DNA from 3 places in the Paenibacillus sp. FSL E2-0177 genome. Region 3 is predicted to be linked to each of the others. Evidence: riboswitches for the same ligand, from Rfam matches in the RefSeq annotation. Region 3 holds a riboswitch; each other region holds the start of a gene.
The links. Region 3 has a riboswitch for thiamine pyrophosphate ahead of MHI25_RS13255 (ABC transporter ATP-binding protein). Riboswitches for the same ligand answer to the same signal wherever they lie in the genome.
Positions count from the first base shown of each region.

Region 1: linked by a shared signal. The riboswitch ahead of thiC (phosphomethylpyrimidine synthase ThiC) and the one ahead of MHI25_RS13255 (ABC transporter ATP-binding protein) in region 3 are both predicted to bind thiamine pyrophosphate.
Region 2: linked by a shared signal. The riboswitch ahead of MHI25_RS02145 (ABC transporter substrate-binding protein) and the one ahead of MHI25_RS13255 (ABC transporter ATP-binding protein) in region 3 are both predicted to bind thiamine pyrophosphate.

Region 1 is NZ_CP150307.1:6,195,047-6,201,091, forward strand. Features, by position in the region: gene MHI25_RS27505 (phosphotransferase) at 1-829, opposite strand, end outside; gene thiC (phosphomethylpyrimidine synthase ThiC) at 915-2,657, opposite strand; TPP riboswitch at 2,762-2,870, opposite strand; gene MHI25_RS27515 (beta-galactosidase) at 2,942-4,993, opposite strand; gene MHI25_RS27520 (AraC family transcriptional regulator) at 5,164-5,997, shown strand.
Region 2 is NZ_CP150307.1:484,744-490,788, forward strand. Features, by position in the region: gene MHI25_RS02125 (hypothetical protein) at 1-255, opposite strand, end outside; gene MHI25_RS02130 (ABC transporter ATP-binding protein) at 454-1,287, opposite strand; gene MHI25_RS02135 (ABC transporter permease) at 1,322-2,083, opposite strand; gene MHI25_RS02140 (MTH1187 family thiamine-binding protein) at 2,080-2,373, opposite strand; gene MHI25_RS02145 (ABC transporter substrate-binding protein) at 2,452-3,501, opposite strand; TPP riboswitch at 3,663-3,773, opposite strand; gene MHI25_RS02150 (hypothetical protein) at 3,932-5,383, opposite strand; gene MHI25_RS02155 (MFS transporter) at 5,456-6,045, opposite strand, start outside.
Region 3 is NZ_CP150307.1:2,976,113-2,982,157, reverse strand. Features, by position in the region: gene MHI25_RS13275 (S-layer homology domain-containing protein) at 112-768, shown strand; gene MHI25_RS13270 (amino acid ABC transporter ATP-binding protein) at 864-1,616, opposite strand; gene MHI25_RS13265 (amino acid ABC transporter permease) at 1,630-2,298, opposite strand; gene MHI25_RS13260 (amino acid ABC transporter substrate-binding protein) at 2,352-3,188, opposite strand; TPP riboswitch at 3,411-3,514, shown strand; gene MHI25_RS13255 (ABC transporter ATP-binding protein) at 3,713-4,408, shown strand; gene MHI25_RS13250 (ABC transporter permease) at 4,389-5,165, shown strand; gene MHI25_RS13245 (ABC transporter substrate-binding protein) at 5,162-6,045, shown strand, end outside.

The DNA of each region.
Region 1 (6,045 bases), 3.2 Mb from region 3:
AATACCCCTGCTCCACCGTTCGTTCCTCACGATATCCGTCAATAAATGCTGAAGCTAGTGCTCCATCTAAATCTTCATCTAAAGCAGATGACATCACTGCTCGCGCTACATCAAGCTGCGGATAATCATATTTGAACCGATCAAAATCTAGAATTGCAGACAATTGGCTATCTTGAAATAAAAGATTATCAACCCATAAATCACGATGTGCCCATCCAGCTACAAGTCCTTCGAATATTTCCGGATCTATTTCTTCAGTCGCTCTCAGTTGTATCTCTAGGTCAGTGATGAGTGAAGTTTTGCCCATTTCCTTTGATTGTTGTAGGAGTACATTCCAATGTTCTAAACGTTCCTCAGGGCTTTGGGGAATAAATTGTGGGGTTCTTTTCAAACTAAGGGTCCCATCATTTAATAAACGATGCATTTTACCTGTGGCACGACCCAAATCAAACATTTGAAGGATGTTAATTTTGCCCGGCTCTATGACACGCCCTTCACAATATTCCATAACCATAAACGTCTCTCCCATATCTGATTCCAATAAAACTTTATGGTTATAAGCCAACAATTCGGGACATGGGAGCCCCTGTAGATACAGTCTTTTCTGTTGAGAAAAAGCAAAGTTCAGCTCTTCTGGGTTATACAATTTATATCTTTTTTTGTTGTATTGTTTAAGTAGAAATGGTCCTGAATCCGTTATAATTTTCCATTTAAGATTTAACCAGCCACGTTTTATTGGGGTAGCATGAAGGACTTTCAATCCAAAAAAATGATAGAAACTATTACTTAAATCCTCTAAAATGGCTTCCTCTGAACGAATCGCTTCCAATTCATCAACTCCTATCTATTCAAAGTATAAAAGAAGAAGCCGCCAATGACGACTTCTTTTAGATATTTCTTTTTAGCAGAAAAAGTTATCTATAAATGAGGCTCCCGCCTTGGAGAAACTCTTGCGCCTTCTCTTGCATTCCTGATTCAATTCTCGTCGTATTCCGGATATTATGAGAGATCTTCATACTGCAAAATTTCGGCCCGCACATGGAACAGAAATGAGCTGTTTTAGCGCCTTCCGCAGGCAATGTCTCATCATGATATTCGAGCGCTCGCTCAGGATCTAACGATAAATGAAATTGATCACGCCAACGAAATTCAAAACGGGCTTTCGAAAGAGCATTATCCCGGTCTTGTGCTCCTTTATGCCCTTTCGCCAAATCTGCGGCATGAGCCGCTATTTTATAAGTAATGACCCCTATACGTACATCTTCCTTATTAGGCAGGCCAAGATGTTCCTTCGGAGTTACGTAACATAACATAGCTGTACCGAACCAACCAATCATCGCTGCACCTATAGCAGAGGTAATATGATCATAACCAGGCGCAATATCTGTAGTCAGTGGACCTAATGTATAAAAAGGGGCTTCGTTACAAGTTTCAAGTTGCTTATCCATATTCTCTTTAATCAAGTGCATCGGCACATGTCCTGGACCCTCTACCATCACCTGTACATCATGACTCCAAGCTATAGCTGTTAATTCACCTAACGTCTCTAACTCGGCAAATTGTGCTTCATCATTCGCATCAGCAATCGAACCCGGACGTAATCCATCGCCTAGGGAAAAAGAAACATCGTACAGCTTCATGATTTCACATATCTCTTCAAAATGTGTATATAAAAAGTTCTCTTGATGATGCGCAAGACACCATGCCGCCATGATGGAGCCACCTCTTGAAACAATGCCTGTCATACGTTGTACCGTCAACGGGATATAACGAAGCAGAACCCCCGCATGAATGGTAAAATAATCAACCCCTTGCTCCGCTTGCTCAATGAGCGTATCACGGTACACTTCCCATGTTAAATCTTCCGCTTTCCCATTCACTTTTTCCAACGCTTGATAGATAGGCACCGTTCCAATAGGAACAGGAGAATTACGGATGATCCACTCGCGTGTCGTATGGATGTTTTTACCTGTGGAGAGATCCATTATATTATCTGCACCCCAGCGGGTGGCCCATCTCATCTTCTCTACCTCTTCTTCTATGGATGAGGATACTGCGGAATTTCCTATATTGGCATTGATCTTCACTAAAAAATTGCGTCCAATAATCATTGGTTCACTCTCTGGATGATTGATATTCGCTGGAATGATGGCGCGGCCGCGGGCTACTTCATCTCTTACAAATTCCGGTGTCACATTCTCACGAATCGCAACGTATTCCATTTCAGAAGTAATAATCCCTTTGCGTGCATAATGCATTTGAGAGACATTACGCCCCTTTTTCGCTCGCAAAGGTTTTCTATGGAGCGCTGGAAACACTTCCGCCACAGCTTTTCCCGTTGCATTCCCGTTATCTTCAGGCTTCACGGTTCTTCCTTCGTACGCTTCCGCATCCCCTCGTTCCTCAATCCAGCTTAGACGATTGGGCTCTAACCCCTGACGAATATCAGTATGAATATTAGCATCCGTATAAGCCCCGCTTGTGTCATAGACATGAATTGGAGCATTCTCCTCTTCGCCGTCTATGCCCGCAGTTGGACTAAGTGAGATCTCCCGCATAGGCACCTGAATATCAGACCGTGAACCCTTTACATACACTTTTTGACTTGCTGGAAAAGCTGATAGATTGATTGGATCGTTGTTCAATTCGCTTGTCATCTCAATTCCTCCTATAAGGTGATTTGATCAAGCGGAGACGGTCTACTCCCCACACATAGAAAAGGCCACATCTGTATTAAGATGCGGCCTTAGAGTAGACAAATAGAAATAGAGCTCCATTTCCTCCGCTGGCATTATCCAGATCAGGTTTGACGGTCGATAGTTATAACTATCCTCTCAGCCTGGTCCCACCAAGCTCCCGTGACTATATAATTGCTACTTCAAAGTATAACCGAAAAGAGAGAATTATCCAAATCTACTCAAATGTGAGATCAATGTATACGTTAGTTTAACACCAATACCCCAAATCCTTCCAGAAGCACCTCGCCCGACAATGTTGTGCCGCTCAGTAAATCTGTTTTGGTCTCATGAAGATGGATCGTGACAGGAGTCTCATTATAATTAAGCAAAAAAGCATAACTGGAAGAAGCTCCGGTACGGACTTGCAGCTCTACCTCTTCTGGGAGCTCCAGCCAATCTGCTGGCGATTGTAGATCAATTAAATTTATGATCTCAGCCGCTGCCTGTTCATTAAATACGGCTCCGTAATACCAAACCTCACCCTTGCCGCGACGATTTCTAGTTACCGCCGGTTTTCCCGCATAATAATCAGAGGCGTAAACCGCCATCACTTCAACCGAAGCTTCCTCTATTTTGAGAATATCATTAAAGTCATCTGCTCCTGTAACGACTTCGGTCACGCCCGACCAGCTAATTGTTGTTGGCTGACGACTGCCCTTAACCATTGTGAATTCTTCAACTGTGATCCCGCATAGATCCTTAGCAGCACCTGGGAAAGGACGCATATAACATTGACCGCGCCCATCCTTATAGCCGGTTCTACAGCCGAAGATCAGTTTGCCGCCTTGCTGAACATATTCATCCAGCAGTGCTGCTGTCTCATCTGTCATAATCGCTGGGTGAGGATAGATAAGCACGTCGTACCTTGCAAGCTCCTCCAGCGTTGTTTTTTTGCGTAAATAGAGTACGTCATTCGGGATATGCTTCCGCTGAAGCGCCTTGTACCACTCCTTATTGCTCTTCCACATAAACGGGCCATGCCAAACATCGTATTCTCCATCCCACTCATTGTCATAATCACGAACAATAGCAATGTTAGCCTGATTACGAGTACCGACAAACGCATGACCTGCTGCTGCCAGCTCCTGACCGATCTGCCCTGCTTCCCGCACTCTCCGGTTAGGCTGATTATGATAGTCATTGATTCCATGCCAATAAATTTCATTGCCCATCGTAGCTGTCCGCCAGCGGAAATATAACACCATATCTGCTCCATGAGCGATCGACTGATAAGTCCATAACCGCATCTGCCCGGGCTTTGGAGAAGGCATATCCATCCGGTTCACCCAGCCACCCGGGCCCGACTGCTGCTCCATAATGCAGAAATTCGGGGATATCGAACGAACAACAGATAACGACAGTCCCCAGCCTCTATCATTCAGCGGATTCCGCTCATTCGGGTCATAAAAAATAGTAGAGAACTGAGGATAGGAATCATAGCTGAAGAAATCCAACAGTTCATCCGTCATTTCATGGCTATCGAGATGCCCGAACAGACCGTTCGTGGTTACCCACTGCTTAGGGGCTAGTTTACGGATGATATCCGCTTGGTTTTTGGCAAAAGAAATTGTATTGTCCGAAATAAACCGTTTTTCATCCAATGCCTGATGAGGATTGGGTTGCTTCGGTACTGGAGTCGGACGTGGAAGATAGACCTGAGACCAGTCACTATAGCTTTGATTCCAAAAAACAGCTCCCCAAGCCTCGTTCAAATGCTCAAGTGTAACATATTTCTGCTGTAGCCATTCCCGGAAAGCCTTATGGTCACTCTCCGAATAAAATTCACTGATCTCACAGTTGAGTTCATTATCAATTTGCCAGCCAACTACACCCGGATGATTGCCGTAATGTTCAGCCATTTGTTCTGCAATACGTGCACACAGTTCCCGGTATTTAGGACTGCTGTAATTATAATGACGGCGCATGCCATGCTGAAGTGTAACACCTTCGTAGGTTACATTTAAAACTTCGGGATACTTATCAGTCAACCAAGCTGGAGGCGTCGCCGTCGGAGTACCAAGTACAACCTGAAGACCATATTTATGTGCTAGATCAATCGCCCGATCAAAGAGCCCGAACTGAAACTGCCCTTCTGCCGGTTCAAAAATAGACCAAGCAAACTCCCCCATCCGAATGATTGTAAAGCCGAGTTCACGCATCCGGCGATAATCGTCCTCCCACATGTTTTCTGGCCAGTGCTCCGGATAATAACAAACGCCAAGCTCGAATTTTTCAGTTGCGACAGGTTTCTTCATCATTACCTCCAAAGTATTAAAAATATGCTTTCAATATTTTATAATTCTATTGTAGTATCAATAATAAGAGGTCTTATATAACAAAATATTGCTATCATATAATAATCTTGCGTTCATTGCCTTAATCCAACTTGCGCTCTGTTGCGCTACAGAAATGGGTGCTGCCAAACATGAAGAAACAATGGTATTTGCCGACACCGGCTTTTTCGAAATATGTCTGTTATCCTGAATTTTTGGGACATTACACTCACTTTCCACAACATACAGAGAGAAGAAGCGAAGGTTTTCTGGGGAGCTATAACCTGCATTTGATCTTTGGTGGGGAGGGTTATGTATTCCATGAGGGCGAACGTATTCCGATGAGTAGAGGACGAGGTTTTCTGTACCCTAAAGGGGCTTATCAGCAATACGGCTCTGACCCAGGCGAGCCTTGGGATGTCCGCTGGGTTCATTTTAACACTGAAATTGTCCTTCCCTTATTAGAAGAAGTGGACCAGTCTCGTGCATACCTGTTCACTTTTGATTTGGATGCTAAGCTGGACGAGCTATTCGAGGAAATGTACCTACTAAGCGCTTCCTACGTGACCCGTAGCGAGCCAAGACTATCTGCTCTGCTGTATGAGCTTCTAGTAAAATTGCTGCAGAACTCCGAGCCGCTTCACGGCTCAGTACCGCACGAGGTTAGGCAGTCCATCCGCAGTGCTGCAGATATCATCCATGTCGAATGTGCCAGCCCTTGGTCTCTGGAATCGATGGCAAGATTGACCGGGTACAGCAGCTATCATTTTCTAAGGCTGTTCCGGGTGGTTATGGGTAAAACACCTAACCGTTATTTAACCGATTGTCGGCTGGCTAAAGCCAAGCTTTTACTAGTTTCCACAGGACTCTCCATTGCTCAGGTTGCTACTCAGTCCGGTTTTGCCCAGTCCAGCTATTTCATTAAAGTGTTCAGAAGGTTTGAAGGCATGTCTCCTGTGAAGTACCGGCAGGCTTTTGGGGCGTAGAGGATCTTCCTTCAGTCCGTAGAGATTCAATCATAGTCTCTTGGATTT
Region 2 (6,045 bases), 2.5 Mb from region 3:
TCCGGCCCGACGAAGCAAATCAACGGTATAAATCCCGTAGACTGAGCCAAATCCGGCCCGAAGAATCAAATCAACGGTATAAATCCCGCAGAATGAGCCGAGTCCGGCCCGAAGCAGCAAATCAACGGTATAAATCCCGTAGACTGAGCCGAATCCGGCCCAAAGCAGCAAATCACCGGTATAAATCCCGTAGACTGAGCCGAATCCGGCCCAAAGCAGCAAATCACCGGTATAAATCCCGTAGAATGTCCCCAACCCGCCCGGTTACTATCCATTACCAACAGGGAGTCGGTTTTCGCCACACATTTAATGTGATCCCTACTATGATGAGTGAAATTTGTTTAATTGAGCAGATACATCCGCGTCAATTATAAATAGGGCAGGAGTTTATCGCTGCAAAATAAAAAAACTGACACCGCTATACCAGCGATATCAGTTTACAGAGCTTAGCGATTAAGCTAGCGGCTGCCTATTTTTAGCTTGTTCCTCTCGCATCCACTGTGACAACTGGCGTTTGAGCTTAAGGAACTCGGGAGAGTCCGTAATCTCATCACGGCGTGGCCGCGGAAACGGCACATCGACTGTATGCAGAATGGAGCCGGGGCGGCCGGAAAATACATAGATACGATTAGAGAGCAGCAACGCTTCTTCGATGTTGTGAGTAATGAACAGCACAGAGCGGCGATTCTCTTCCCACAGCTCAAGCAGCCAGCGCTGCATTTCACTGCGAGTTAGTGCATCCAGTGCGCTGAAAGGTTCATCCAGCAACATTAGCTCCTGAGGAGCGAGCAATGCTCTGAGAAAAGCTGCACGCTGCTGCATCCCGCCAGACAGCATATGCGGATAAGCATGTTCGAACCCGCTTAACCCAACCTTGGCAAGCCACTGGCGCGCTTCCTCGCGGGCTCCATCCCGCAGTGCGCCCTTGATCTCCCCAGCAAGCAGCACATTATCCTCAATCGTACGCCAAGGAAAAAGAGCAGGCTGCTGCGGCATATAACTAATTTCACCGCGTTGACCTGTAACGACCTTACCGTTCATGCGGATCGTGCCTGCATCGGGTTTCACAAGGCCGCCAATCATATGGAATAAGGTGCTTTTTCCGCAGCCGGAAGGACCAACGATCGAAACGAACTCTTGTTGCTCTACCTTGAGAGAGACATTATTCAGAACTTTCGTCTCACGGCGACGATGGGAAAAAGATTTGGAGATGCCGCTCACTTCAAGGGCGGGTGCCACGGTATGAGCTTCAGGAGAGCTTATGACTTCTGTTGTTCTGTGTTGCATTTGCGTCGCTTGAGACATACAGGCATCTTCCTTTCTATGAGTTACGGCGCGGCTTCCAGCGAACCAGCCATTTTTCCAGCAATGCAATAATAGCAAAGAGTACAAGACTTAAAAGTACAATAATAACAATAGCGACAAACATCCGATCCGTACGATATGCGGATTTCTGCAGGAGCATATAATAACCAATACCTTTATCCGCGCCAATCCATTCAGCGACCACGGCGCCCATAACCGCATAAGTAGCAGATATTTTTACGCCGGAAAATAGTGCCGGGATAGAAGAGGGCAGCTCCAGCTTGGTGAAGATTTGCCACTTGCTTGCGCCAGCCATTTTCATATAATTCATCATGACCTGATCACTTTGGGCCAGACCGCCCATCGCAGCGACAGCTACCGGGAAGAAACATACTAGTGTAATCAGCACGATTTTGGGCAAAAGACCAAAGCCGAACCAGATAATGAGCAGGGGTCCGAGCGCGATGGAGGGAACATTTTGACTCAGAATAATAAGTGGATAAAAAGCCCGTCTAGCCCAAGGCAAAAGATGCAAAAGCAAAGCAACGATCAGGCCTACCCCCGTACCAATGGGAAAACCAATTAAAGTGAGCCGCAGCGTAGCCATCGTATGAGCCCAAAGACCAGAAGCGTTACTGGTGGATTCACGGGCAATATCAGCTGGACTCGGCAGAATCCAGGATTCAATATGAAATACAGATACAGATAGCTGCCATACGGTTAAAAAGAAGACGACCGCCACAAGGGGCGGCCATATTAGCTTCCAGGTCGATCTCACGGCCGATATTTCTCCGTCAGTTTATCCATGCTGATTCCGTTAGGATTATGAGCGATTTTGATCTGCGAAATTACGCTTGGACTGCCTGCTTCGATCAACGCCTCCTGCATCTGACGCACAACCTCCAGCAGCTCGCTAAGCTCACCTTCCATTGTGGTTTCCAGCGGATTCACTTGATGTTTAACACCGGATTTCTGAATGACCTCAATCGCTTTATCTACGTATGGGATGGAATCCTCGTTGTTCGGAGTTTTTGGAATTACTTGAATGCTTAGTAGGGTGTTAGCCACAATAATCAATCCTCTCATTTTATAAGGTAAGTTCAAAAAGCCAACTTTGATAACGAAGTAATTCATTACAATTGTTGTTTACTCCGCCGGTAAAAAATCATTACTGAATGCACTAGCAGCATCCAGCGGTTTATCCAGCAACTTCAGATCATACATCCAGTCGCCGTAATTTTGCCAGACCTCGGTTTTTTGCTCGCCCCAGCGGGCAGCATCGTCCTTGTATTTTGGGCTAAGCCATTTTTGGCTAGCTAGGACAAGGTCGGCGTCCAGGTCAGGAACGGCCTTCGATAACATACCGGCAGCCTCTTCCGGATGATCTATGGCATATTGATAACCTTTTGATGTGGCTTTCATGAAGGCCTTCACCAGATCAGGATGATCTGCAATTTGCTTCTCACTCGTCGTCAGCACAGGCGTGTAATAATCGAGCTGCGGCGCATAATCCTTTAAGTACAGCATATCCAATGGCTCGCCACGCAACTCAGCCTCAACACCAGTCCAAGCGTAGAAAATCCAGGCGAAATCAATGTCACGTTTGACGGCGGTAAAATAATCAGCTTCACCGATACTGATCAGCTTCACCTTTTTCACATCGCCACCTTCAGGATCCATGATAGCTTTCATGGCTGCTTCTTCGGCCGGTGAGCCCCAGCCTCCGTAGGTTTTACCTTCAAAATCCTTTGGTGATTTAATATTGCGATCTACTGGAGCAGCGAATCCCGACGTATTATGCTGAATAATAGCTGCTATCGAGACAAGGGGCACGCCTTGTAGACGGGCTAGCGTTAATCCTTCTTGGGCGCTGATGCCAAATGCGGCTTCGCCAGAAGTAACCATAGTATCAGAACCCGCTGCGCCTGGCTGAACGATCTCGACGTCCAGACCTTCTTCAGCGTAGTAACCAAGATCCTTAGCTACGTATAGACCGGTATGATTTGTGTTCGGTGTCCAGTCGAGTGCGACTTTAACTTTGGTGAGCTCTTTTGGAGCATCCGTCCCAGCCGAAGCAGTTGGATCAGTAGCATTTGCTTTGTTTCCGGCTGTATTCCCATTGTTGCTGCCGCATCCGGCAATGGCAAGAATGAGTACACAGGTGAGGCACAACGTAAGTGCTTTTTTAAGGTGCATGTCTTCTTCTCTCCTTTAAGGTTACAAGAATCCCGTCTTCACAACATGAACCGTAAGTTGTAGTATGTACGTTTTTCTACATCTTTTAGTGATCTTACAAAAAAAGCGCCCCGAGTGATCGGGACGCTGGCTTGGCGCAAGGTTAGTTAAGGTCACAGGGACCAGAACCAATTGGCGATTCCTACGCTGGCATTATCCAGATCAGGTATAAGGGTCAGTATCTTGTGGGATACAATCTCAGCCGGCCAATTCCAGCACCCCTGGTTCTATGAAGTTAACGGGTATTTCTATGTGCAATATAAGTAAGCATAAGTTTTGTACCCATACTTTATATCTTATATTTCTCGCATACGGTGTATTATAGACGGCTGTACTCGGAATGTCTAGTAGTGCACTCCTGAATTTTTCCAATCCAGTAGTTTCTTTTTTGCTAGTCTAGATCTTTATATTTCTTGCGGTGACGCCGTTTAAGCTCACTAACCAGCGCCCCTAGCGTGAGGACAACGCTGATCAGAATCCCGCTCATGATCACGAACAGGGCAAGAAATTCAAAGGGAGAATAACCAATCATTTTACTCCATTGAATCTTTCCATCCAGATCGTCAATGACCTGATTCATGCCGTAAATCCCGCTTACTACCGTAAATACAGTGAGAATCATCAGCAGATTATCCCGTCGCTTGGACTGAAACTTATCCTGATACTGAAACAGGTCATTTAAGGTTTCTTTCACTTCCTCGAACAAAGCATCGTTTCCGTATACTTTACGCAGCTGAAGAAATATCTCCCTGCCCTGCGACTGGGAAATCAACTCCAAGAAGTAGAACTTTGCCGAGAACTTATTGATGGAGTAGATTAGATTGTCTATTTCCTCATAATCATGATTAATCCGAAGTCGGGAGTGCATATTGGCGAGCTTTAGCAGAACGATTTTGTGGAAAATATTGAGTAAAAATCCGTAATAATATTGCCCGTACATCTGGTTGGCTAGACTAACAGCAATCTCTTGTTCAGCGCGGGTCATGCAGCAAAAGGTCTGCTCATTCATCATATAATACGTGTCTGGACCCCAGCGATTATAGGAGTGTTCATGACAATAGTTCGCAATATACGCTGGATCGCTGGCACTGGCATAGGGCTTTCCGTTCAGATTAATTCCATCAAGCTGTGAGGCACGATAGCGCAGATTTACACTAATCTCATCAGAGCTTTCTTCATTCTGAAAGCCATAAAAAGCTTGCACCTGCATTCTTTCATCTACGAAAAAAGGAAGGGTCTCGAAATAAGCCCCATTGATATCCGATTGATCCAGATATGGCTCCAGTCCATCCACCAAATTTCGGAAGACAAAATCCTCTACCATCTCATAGGTCTGTTCCCCGCAATGAATATAAGTGTAATCATCCTGTATGAAGGTATTCTCTAGCGCACGGAAACGATCCGCGAATTCTAGGGCAATACTAAAGGGAATTGAATCCCCCTCCAGCTGGACACGTATCGTCACGAATCCAAGCTGAAAAGGACATATGAATATATCCGTCGAGAGAATTTTGAAAAATATAGATTGCTGCGGAATCTCCAGAATGCAGTCGAGATTATTTACTCTGGAAAAACGGCGAAACGAGTCGGCATCCTTCCTGCGTGGAAAAAGGACATGTGCAGCAAACGGTAAATAGGTGCGCTCCATACGTTCATGGGAAACACAGTAGCCATCTCCGTAATAGGCAGCTTCAAGCTCTTTATTATCCAGAAAAAAACGTGTGAAGCCGTCGTCCTGTAATTGCTGGATAAGCTGCTTAGAATCGCCCTTTTTTATAGAAAAGGGAAATATAAACTGCATGAGCGCAGTATGTAACAAAGGCTCAGTTGAAGACTCATTCATTCATCGTCCATCCTTGTGCTCAGAATATGCTTATAGATCACATTACCCTAAAAGGATAACGTTGATACTGTTCTAAATACGGGAACTCTTTCCTTTCAACGCTTGCATGGACTGGAACCTCCATGCGGCAATGCTTAGCAGAAACAAGAAGGCGGCAAAAGCGGCCAGTAATCCGGCTGTTTGTGCCACTTCTAAATGGTCCATAGACCAGCCCATAAACAGAGGTAGCAAAGCACCGCCAACACCTCCGGAAGCAATCATAATGCTGGGTGTTGACTCTTCGGTGCCAGGCAGCATTTTGCTGGAGTAGACTAAAGCAATGGAGAAAATACCGGACATAAACAGCCCCAGCAGCAGAATTACAATGAAAGCAGCCATTCGATTGTCAGTGAACGGAAAGAGTGCCAGCAGTAACAAGGTTAGTAAACAGCTGCTGAGAATGTACACGCGATAAGATATTTTTTCGGCAATTACACCCGCAAACAATCTTCCTGTAGACATCGCCAGCCAAAAGAAAGTGACTGTCAGTGCTGCGGCAGACTCCGTCATCCCTAGCTTGGCAATAAAGATAGCCGGCATAAAGTTGACTAAACTCATCTCTGTGCCTACATAAAGAAAAAAGAAAACGATGAAGATCCCTAACAGAATCCATTGCTTACCTT
Region 3 (6,045 bases):
ATCTACTTTTTCGTGAAATAATACAGATTAGACCGCAACCTTTCCATAATTTACAACGTTAAAGGAGTGACAAAGGCTAAGGAGCCTATCCATACAACGAGGTGAAAAGACATGAACATGAAAAAGAGCACACTAGCAGCGATCACAACCGTAGCCATTTTCTCCTTTTCTTTGGGTGGTCAGATGTTTGCAGCTGGGAACACCTTTAAGGATATTGATAACATAAACGGCAAAGAAAAAATCATTTCTTTAAAAAATCAAGGGTTAATTAAAGGTGTCAGCGAATCTCAATTTCTCCCTGGCTCTAAGGTAACTACAGCCCAAGGGATTCAGTTTATCTCCGGCGGTCTCCAGCTCAGCCTCGCAGCCATTGACTTTAACAAAGCTCCTGTTGCCAGCGGCTTGTTCACAAAAGTAAAAGACAAAGCCTGGTACGCTGAAGCCTTTATCAATGCTTATTACAATCAAGTTAAGCTTCCAAAAGACATTGATCCTAGCCTAATTATGACCAAAGAGCAATTCACTAACTATCTAGTGCAAGCGATCGAAGGCGTTGGTAATCTGCCGATGATCAATATCGTTCCAGTAGATATCGCCGATGAAGCGTCACTGACCCCTGCATATCAAGGCAGTATTCAGCGCTCCCTGAAATACAAGATCAATACTCTAGACGCTAACGGAAAGTTTAATCCAAAAAGCGAACTCACCCGTGCCGAAGCAGCGATTATGCTCTACAACGCTTTGGAGTTCCTGAAAACTGGAGGATAAGCCAAATTTCAGTTACTCTTCTCATTTGAATAATCTACACAAGAAAAAGCAGCTCCGGATGATTCCCGAGCTGCTTTTTCTTGTATATTGTCTTTCTACTCTTCTTCACCATTCAGTCTATTCAGAAATTGCAGAGCCCGGGGATTCTTCGGATGCTCCAGCACTTCTTGCGGAGTTCCATGCTCTAAGATATGACCGCCATCCATCAAAATGATCCGGTCCGCTACATCGGCGGCAAATTTCATCTCGTGGGTCACAATCACCATAGTCATACCTTCTGCTGCTAATTGTTTGATAACCTTGAGCACTTCCCCTACCAGCTCGGGATCGAGCGCCGAAGTGGGCTCATCAAACAGTAACACTTCTGGATCTACTGCCATAGCCCGGGCGATGGCCACTCTCTGCTGTTGTCCACCTGACAGCTGATGTGGATAGTTATCAGCTTTATCAGCCAAACCCACCTTAGTCAGCAGCTGAAGCCCCCGCTTACGCGCTTCTTCCTTGGATCGCTTCAGGACAGTTACCTGTCCCTCCATCACATTGCCAAGCGCAGTCATATGCGGGAATAAATTATACGATTGAAAGACCATCCCTGTTTTCTGCCGAAGGGCCAATACGGAATTCTGAGGAATTTTCTTATGATCTGTAAAATTGATGGTGATATCCCCGAGTGACAGGCTGCCTTGATCCGGGATTTCCAACAGATTAAAACAGCGCAGCAGTGTGGTCTTTCCGGAGCCGGATGGCCCAATAATGACAAGTACCTTTCCATGCTCCATTTTCAGATCAATACCCTTTAACACTTGGAGTGCGCCGAAGGATTTATGCAAATTAATGATTTCAATCACAAGTATCTCTCCTTTAGGTCGCAGAGTAACGATCGAGTCGTTTCTCCAAGTAATTTTGCAGCACCGACAGCACAGAACAGAACACTAAATAAAACAATCCTGCTTCGGAGTATACCAACAGAGGCTCATAAGTGGTAGAGGCTACCTGCTGAGCAGTTCTAAACATCTCCGTATAGGTGATGATCGCTGCAAGCGATGTATCTTTGACCAAGCTAATAAAAGAATTGGATAACGGCGGTACAGAAACGCGTGCAGCTTGTGGCAGAATTACGCGGCGCAGAGCCTGCCCACGAGTCATCCCGACTGAGAAGGCAGCTTCCCACTGGCCTTTATGTATCGACAGGATAGCAGCGCGTACGATTTCCGATGAATAAGCCCCTACGCTAAGGGTAAATCCAATGGTGGCGGCAATGAAAGGGTCGAGTACAATACCAACAGCCGGCAAACCATAAAATATAATAAATAGCTGCACTAACAACGGGGTTCCCCGAATGACCCATACATAAAAACGGGCGATTAGCTTCGGAATTACCCACGGTGAAAGACGTGCCAACGCGGTTAGGATCGCCAAAATCAATCCAAGCACAAAGGAAAGTAGCGCCAACGGAATGGTAAAAGCCACCCCGGCTTTAAGCAGGGGTAGCAGTGTATCTAAGAAAATTTGTATTTTGCGGTCATCCATTATTCAGACATCCTTTTTAGCTTCTAGGCTTAATTAGCCTTGCTAGCCTTGTATTATTTTGAAACGTCAGCTCCAAAGTATTTCTCGGAAATTTTCAAGTACGTTCCATCACTTTTCATCTCTTTAATCGCATCACTGACCGCATTCACCAGCTCATCATTGCCTTTCAGGAATACCGCAGCACTTTGTGAGCCTTCAGGAATCTCATCAACCACTTTAATTTTTGCATCTGGTTTTTGTTTTTTCAGATCCAGATAAGACAAGCCATCATTCACAGTTGCATCAATACGTCCCGAAGTCAGCAGATCCATCGCTTGATTGAAACCGTCCGTAGCTACGATTTCAGCACCGTTCTCACGAGCGATGTCGGATAAGTTACTGGTCAGGGATTGTCCGGCTTTTTTACCCTTTAGATCAGCAAAGGTCTTAATATCCTCATTGTTTTCGCTCACGATCAATACTGCCTTGGATACAATATAGGGTTCAGAGAAATCATATTTCACTTTGCGATCTTCGTTAATGGAAACTTCATTAAAAATGACATCAAACCGTTTCGCATCCATCCCAGCAAAAATACCATCCCACTGAGTTTCAAAAAATTCTGCTTCAACACCTAAACGTTTGGCTACTTCTTCGGCAATTTCCACGTCAAAACCCGTCAATTTCCCCGCAGTGTCATGATAAGTAAAAGGTGCATAAGTCCCTTCTGTACCTATCCGCAATTTGCCGCTGGCCTTCACAGCCTCCAAACTGTTTTGCGCTGAAGATGCTGCTCCACCATTCGTTCCAGCTGTTGGTTCAGCAGCCGTATTGGTATTCGAATTATTGCCGCAAGCCGCTACAAGGACCACGGTTAACGCCAATATAATAGTTAAACTCCATTTTTTCATTATTAAATCCCCTCTCTCTATCCGGTTTTTTTCCGGTAAATTGAATAGTACACTGCCATCACATGATCGTCAATACTTTTTTCCGATTATGTACATCGGAATTGTAATATTAACTAGATTTCTACTTATATCTTACCCAATCTTGGATTAATCCTTCACTTCTTTCTCTCTTTACTTCTCAGAAAGATATGGTATATTTATAAACAAATTAATATGGACCTGTTATTTCACTAGGGGAGTCGGCCGACTGAGACGGAGCTTTAAGCTCCGGACCCTTGGAACCTGATCTGGATCATACCAGCGGAGGGAAGTGGAGCAGAATTTTCATCAAGCATGTTAAGTGTTATTATGCAGAATGAACTTTTTGACCCATTCATTTCCTCTGGAAATGGATGGGTCTTTATTTGTTTAGGCGCTCCACAAAAATATTAGGAGGTTAGATCATCACGACCATTTTATCTATTCAAGGCCTAACCTACTCTTTTCCGGAAACTGAACAACCCCCTGTATTCGCAAAACTATCCATGGATATCAGGCAAGGGGAATTCGTCTCCGTAGTAGGTGCTAGCGGATGCGGGAAAAGCACATTTTTCAAAACGGTTGCCGGTTTACTCGAACCTACTCATGGAAAAATAAAACTCCCTACGCTCCCCTCAACCGCTAGTCGTTTAGGTCAGATCGCTTATATGCCTCAGCAGGATTTATTGCTGCCTTGGAGAACAGTGCTCGACAACTGCCTTTTGCCCTGGGAGATCATGCCCAGATTTAGTAAACAGGAAACAATCACTCAGATTCGGGAAATGTTGGCCCGCTTCGGCTTAACAGATGTAGAGAAGGCTTATCCCCATGAACTTTCGGGAGGAATGAAACAGCGAGTCGCATTTCTGCGCACCTTAGTGGCTGGAGGCGGAAGTGGCCTTATGCTGCTGGATGAGCCCTTTGGCGCTCTCGATGCCATGACCAAACGTGAGATACACCGTTGGCTGTTGGAGTTATGGGGTGAACTGAATCAGACGATTATGCTCATCACTCATGATCTGGAAGAAGCACTATTGCTCAGTGACCGGATTTATTTATTATCTGGCGGTGCGCACAGCGAATTACAGGAGATCATTGTCGATCTACCAAAACCAAGACATTATAAGATGAACTATGAACCCCGGTTTATAGCACTACGGGCAGAGTTGGAGCGAAGATTGCATGCAACCTATACCTTTTAAAAAACATCTAGACAACTATGGTCCCTTCCTTCTTCTGGTACTGCTCATTCTTGTAATCTGGGAGTCAGCTGTTCGCCTTCACTTGATTCCAGCCTTTATTCTCCCTGCACCTTCATCTATTGGCATCGCATTGATCGAGCACAGGCAATTATTATTTGGACAGCATTTATTAGCGACCTTGCAGGAGATACTGATAGGTTTTGTCCTTTCTGTGATTTTTGGTGTATTGCTGGGTATTGGAATGTTCCTGTTTCGCCCCGTAGAAAAGGCCATCTATCCCTTCCTTATCATTAGCCAGACGGTCCCATTAATTGCGCTATCGCCCATTTTTATTATGTGGTTCGGATATTCGCTGTGGAGCAAAGTGGCTGTGGTGTTTTTGACGGCTTTTTTTCCAGTTGTAGTGAGTACATATGATGGACTTCGTACAAGTGGCCAGACTTACAAGGACTTATTATTAACATTTGGTGCAAACCGCTGGCAGCTGCTTGTCAAAACCCAAATTCCACTGGCGCTGCCTGCTTTTTTCTCTGGCTTAAAGCTGTCCATTGTATACTGCGTCATCGGAGCTACTATCGGGGAATGGCTCGGCGGCAGTAAAGGACTCGGTTACTTCAGCCGCAGAATGGCCGGAAATATGCAGAGCGATGAAATGTTCGCGGCTGTATTTCTGCTGTCTGCGCTTGGTGTTGTGCTTTTTCTGGCGATAGCTTTACTCGAACAATTATTTTTAAAGAAAAGAGGATCTAACCAATGAATCATTTAAAATCACCACAACGAGGACTTATTTCTGTATTTCTAGTATGCACACTTTTGCTCTTAAGCAGCTGCGGGAAGGCAGACAAGCTAAATAACAACTCCCAAACCGGTTCCTCCAATTCCGAAAATAAACAGTCACACAAGCTGACGATTATGCTTGATTGGTATCCCAATGCCGTTCATTCCTTTCTATACGCTGCGCAACAGCAAGGTTTTTTCCAAGAGGAAGGTTTGGATGTCGAGATCAAAATGCCTGCGGACAGCAATGACGCCCTAAAGCTTGTAGCAGCGAATCAAATTGATCTAGCGCTCAGCTATCAGCCTCAGGTGCTTATGGCACGCGGCGAGAAAATCCCTGTACGTTCGATTGCAGCAATCGTGCGGCATCCACTGAATCATCTGATGGTTCCTCAAGCAGGCAGTATTCATAGTCCCAAAGAGCTCGTGGGAAAACAAATCGGCTATTCCTCCATTCCGCTCTATGAAGCGATGATTCGGACAATGATCCAGAGTGATGGAGGCGATCCTTCATCCGCCAAGCTGATTGATGTAGGTTTTGACCTTATCCCTGCGATCTCTACAGGACAAGTGGACGCAATAATGGGCGGGTTCATCAACCATGAACAACTGATCCTTGAAAAAGAGGGACATCCGGTCACCTCGCTTAATCCAACGGATTACGGAGTACCTGACTATTATGAGCTTGTGCTGGTGGCCAGCGAACAAGGATTGCAAAATTCTGAAGCCTACTTTAAAAAATTTCTAAATGCCATAACAAAAGGACAGGAATTTGTGGAGCAGAATCCTGAACAAGCCCTGGATTTACTGATTGCACATGAAGATGCAACTTCACCGCTCGACAAGGAGATTGAGAAAAA